Regions from separate parts of the Alteromonas sp. RW2A1 genome, predicted to be linked through region 2. Evidence: predicted binding sites of a transcription regulator. Region 2 holds the regulator's gene; the other holds the start of a gene.
What was found. Region 2 encodes MetJ, which represses methionine synthesis genes. Its sites were predicted from a motif close to TAGACGTCTAGACGTCTA; they were not measured.
Positions count from the first base shown of each region.

Region 1: serA (phosphoglycerate dehydrogenase) is a predicted target of MetJ. The motif match lies at 1,501-1,518, and genes of this name have one in related genera.

Region 1 is NZ_CP018031.1:3,140,352-3,142,835, reverse strand. Features, by position in the region: gene serA (phosphoglycerate dehydrogenase) at 79-1,308, opposite strand; gene rpiA (ribose-5-phosphate isomerase RpiA) at 1,561-2,217, opposite strand; gene BM528_RS13970 (5-formyltetrahydrofolate cyclo-ligase) at 2,378-2,484, opposite strand, start outside.
Region 2 is NZ_CP018031.1:3,745,048-3,747,531, reverse strand. Features, by position in the region: gene metF (methylenetetrahydrofolate reductase) at 1-864, opposite strand, end outside; gene metJ (met regulon transcriptional regulator MetJ) at 1,025-1,354, shown strand; gene BM528_RS16510 (malic enzyme-like NAD(P)-binding protein) at 1,500-2,484, opposite strand, start outside.

The sequences.
Region 1 (2,484 bases), 600 kb from region 2:
TAAAGACGTAAAAAAACGCTGCCAAGACGATAATCATCAAGGCAGCGTTTTTGTTTAAAGTGATTGTAAATCTTTGCTTTAGTGCAAAATACGAGTTTTAATAGTCCCGTCAATTTGCTGTAGTTCGGCCAGTGCTTCGTAGCCCCTGTCTTCTTTCACATCAACCACTACATACCCAATATCCGCATTGGTTTGAAGGTATTGTGCTTCAATGTTAATGCCTTTTTCAGCGAACGCCCGGTTAATTTGAGTAAGTACACCTGGCTGATTTTTATGAATATGAAGCAAGCGAGAACGTTCTGTATGCTCTGGCAGCGACACCTCTGGGAAGTTAACCGCAGATAGCGTAGAGCCGTTATCGCTGTATTTTGCTAACTTTCCAGCCACTTCAATACCAATGTTTTCTTGAGCTTCTTGCGTACTTCCCCCAACGTGTGGGGTAAGAATAACGTTATCAAACTCTCGCAAAGGAGACTGAAACTCTTCGGTATTGGATTTTGGCTCAACGGGAAATACGTCGATAGCAGCCCCATTTAGATGACCGCTTTTAAGCGCGCCGGCAAGGGCATCAATGTCTACTACCGTGCCTCGTGAGGCGTTGATAAGAATACTGCCTGGCTTCATTTGAGAGAGTTCCTTTTCGCCTATCATATTCTGAGTTTGCGGAGTCTCTGGTACATGAAGGGTAACGACGTCAGCGGTGTTCAAAAGCTTTTCTAGCGACTTCACTTGCGCCGAGTTACCCAATACAAGCTTATCTTCAATATCAAAAAATTGAACGCGCATACCCAAATGCTCAGCAAGTATACTTAGCTGTGTACCAATATGGCCATAACCAATAATACCTAAGGTTTTGCCTCTCGCTTCGTAAGAGCCTGCCGCTGTTTTTTCCCATTCACCGCGGTGTGCTTTTGCATTCTTGCTAGGCACTTGACGAAGTAACAGAATAATTTGGCCAAGTACTAGCTCTGCTACTGAGCGAGTATTTGAAAAAGGAGCGTTAAAAACGGGAATTCCGCGGCGTTGAGTAGCGCTCAAATCGACTTGATTGGTTCCAATACAAAAACAGCCTATAGCCACGAGCTTTTTGGCGGCATCTACCACTTTCTCAGTAATTTGAGTACGAGAACGAAGTCCAACGAAGTGAGCATCTTTTATTTTTTCAATCAGTTCATCTTCAGGAAGCGATGTCTTCAGATACTCAATGTTTGTATAACCGTTGCTTTTTAACGTTTCTAGCGCGCTCTGGTGAACACCCTCTAACAATAAAATCCGGATTTTGTCCTTCTCAAGTGAAACTTTACTCATGAACTCGCTATCTCTCGCTGTTGTGTTTCGGTTCGAAAATACAATAAAGACCCATAGATCAGTAAAGTGACTGGTTAAAACATATTAGCGGCCTGTTGAGTCGCTATATGTTTGTTTAAGTCGATTACCGCTGTAACTTGCTGCTGCTTTTACTTTCGAAAAGCCGCTTAAAGCGGCTATTGCTATATTTAAAAGCCATCTAGACGTCTAAATGGAAGTTAACAGAAAATGCGTTCAGTTAAAAGTAGTATTTTACTTAAAGGTTTTGACGCCATCTTCTGTTGCTGACAACACGATATCCGCACCACGCAGAGCAAAAATACCGTTAGTTACAACACCAGGAATATTATTGATTTTTTGCTCTAATTCTCTTGGGTTTAGAATTTCTAGGTTGTGAACATCTAAAATAACGTTGCCGTTGTCGGTAACAACACCTTGACGGTACTCAGGATCTCCACCAAGTTTTACTAGCTCCCTTGCTACAAACGAGCGAGCCATAGGAATCACTTCAACTGGCAGAGGAAAGTTTCCTAAAACAGGAACGCGCTTACTGTCGTCCACAATACATACGAAGGTTTTCGCTACGCCTGCGACAATTTTCTCGCGAGTAAGAGCTGCACCGCCGCCTTTAATCATGTGCTTGTGTTCAGTAACTTCATCCGCACCGTCTATGTAAACGGATAAATTACTTACATCGTTGAGTTCAAAAACTTCAATACCCAATGCCTCAAGCTTGGCGGTAGAGGCCTCTGAGCTTGATACAGCTCCCTCTATATCATTTTTGATTTTACCTAGTTCTTCAATAAAGAAGTTAACGGTTGAGCCAGTTCCTACACCAACAATACTGTCTCGCTCAACATACTCAATGGCGGCTTTTGCTACTGCCTGTTTTTTTGCGTTTTGATCCATAATTAGTCTCCTTTTCGGTTGAGTAAAGTGTAACCGATATATCGTTTATTACCCACTAATACAGTCTCTAAAAAGACAAGCGTCGGTTTATGAGCAAAGATAAGAAGCAGAGGCATGTAAATTTAATCTTCTCATGCTATGAGAAAACCTAAAACACGCCCTAGGCTATAAGAGAAGAAAAAGTCAGTATTCTGCTAGGCGTAACTATAGCGTCAACCGGGATATCCCAAGAGGCGAAAGGCAGGGTGTCTACCTCTTGCTCATCGT
Region 2 (2,484 bases):
CATGTGACAAATAGCGTAGCTCAGTTCGCTTCGGTTAAGGGTATAAAAATGGAAATGCTTTACGCCTTCTTTGGCTAATACCTTAACTTGATCCATAGCGATATTGGCTCCAATGAGGTTGCGGGTGGCCTGGTCGTCGGCGTCTAGCCCGTCGAACATTTTGTGAAGCCATCCAGGCACGTGAACATTCGTAAAGCCTGCAAATTTAACCAGGGTTTGATAATTTGTCACAGGTAAAATGCCCGGTACTAAATCCAAATCAACACCTGCTGCGGCAGCGCGATCTCTAAAACGCAAAAATACACTGGTGTCGAAGAAGAACTGAGAAATAGCCTCTGTAGCTCCTGCTTCTGCTTTACGCTTCAAATTGAGAAGGTCAAATTGCGCATTTGGAGCTTCTGGGTGTTTTTCGGGATAGGCAGCAACAGAAATATCGAAGTCGGCTACATCTTTTAATAATGCCACTAGGTCAGAGGCATACATCTCTGTTGTGTCAACACCTGCAGGAAGGTCCCCACGTAACGCTACAATGCGACGAATACCTGAATCCCAGTAGTCTTGCGCAATTTGTTTAAGCTCTTCTCTGCTTGCATCAACGCAAGTTAAATGAGGAACCGCAGAAACCCCGGTTTGTTGTTGAATTCGCTTTACTACATCGTGGGTTCTATCGCGCTCGCCGCTGTTTGCACCATAGGTAACCGACATGTAACTCGGTTTGAGAGGCGCTAACCGCTCTACCGATTTCCATAATGTTTGCTCCATGGCTTCCGTTTTAGGAGGAAAAAACTCAAAAGAGACGTCAATGTCACGCAGCTCCGATAAGGACTGGTTGAGTGCATCAATGCCTTGTGCGTAAGAAACCATGTATAATTCTCTCTGATAAGCTTTTTATAGACGTTTAGACGGCTAAATTAAAGAATATATGTCTAGACGTCAAGAGGTTTACACTGCTCAATTGACCTTTTCGTGAACTTGTTTAGAATTTCACGTTATAACACAACTAAAATAAAACCGAGTTAGTACAATGGCAGAATGGAATGGTAAGTATATACACCCCTACGCAGAGCACGGTAAAAAAAGCGAACAGGTAAAAAAAGTCACTGTTTCTATACCCATTAATGTGTTGAAAGCGTTAACGGATGAACGTACCCGTCGTCAAATTAATAATTTGCGGCACGCCACTAACTCAGAATTACTCTGCGAAGCGTTTTTACACGCGTTTACAGGTCAACCGCTCCCCAACGATGATGACCTTCGAAAAGATAACGCTAATAGAGTACCTGCCGAAGCTAGAAGAATTATGGAAGAAATGGGCATTGATCCTAGCTTTGAAAATGAGCCCACCGAAGAGTAATTTTCAACACTTTTCACACGTAATAAAAAACGTCGCCCTGTTTTAAAGTAATACCTGTAAAGTAATACCCAGTGACACATCAAACGGTATAACTTTACAACGGGGCGGCGTTATCATCGAGAGTATTTAATAAATTTACTCTCGGTTATTCTTCTGATGGTTTCGAAATTCCCGCAACACCAGATTCAATAGCTGCTTTTGCTACTGCACTGGCTATGCGATCGCAAAGTCGAGGGTCCATAGGCTTAGGAATGATATAATCTTTGCCAAAGCTAAGGTTTTTGCTGTTGCTTGCTGCTAGTACTTCAGGCGGAACTTCTTCTTTTGTAATGGCGCGAATTGCTTCTACAGCAGCCACTTTCATTTCGTCGTTTATTGCGCTTGCTCTCACATCTAATGCTCCGCGAAAAATAAACGGAAAGCACAGTACGTTGTTAACTTGATTTGGGTAATCGGAACGGCCAGTTGCCATGATTAAATCATCACGTACTTCATGAGCAAGATCGGGTCTGATTTCTGGATCCGGGTTCGAGCAAGCGAACACAATAGGGTTATCAGCCATTAGCGCTAGAGTTTCCGGAGGTAAAAGATCAGGGCCAGACACGCCTACAAAAATATCTGCTCCGCGCATTACATCTTCTAAGGTACGTTTGTCTGTATTGTTGGCAAACAATGATTTGTGTTCGGTTAAGTCATCGCGGCGGGTATGAATTACCCCCTTTCTATCAAGCATGTAAATACGCTCACGCTGAGCACCGCACTTTATCAATAGTTCCATACATGCTACTGCTGCGGCGCCAGCGCCAAGGCACACAATTTTTGCATTTTCGATATTTTTTCCCTGAATCTCTAATGCGTTTAGCATACCCGCAGCCGTCACTATTGCTGTGCCGTGTTGGTCGTCATGAAACACGGGAATTTTGCATCGCTTAATAAGCTCTTGCTCTATTTCAAAGCATTCAGGGGCTTTTATATCTTCTAAGTTTATACCGCCGAATGTATCTGCAATATTGGCGACAGTATTAATGAACTCTTCAGTAGTGCGGTGCTTTACCTCTATATCAATAGCGTCAATACCGGCAAAGCGCTTGAACAGCAAAGCTTTACCTTCCATCACTGGCTTTGATGCT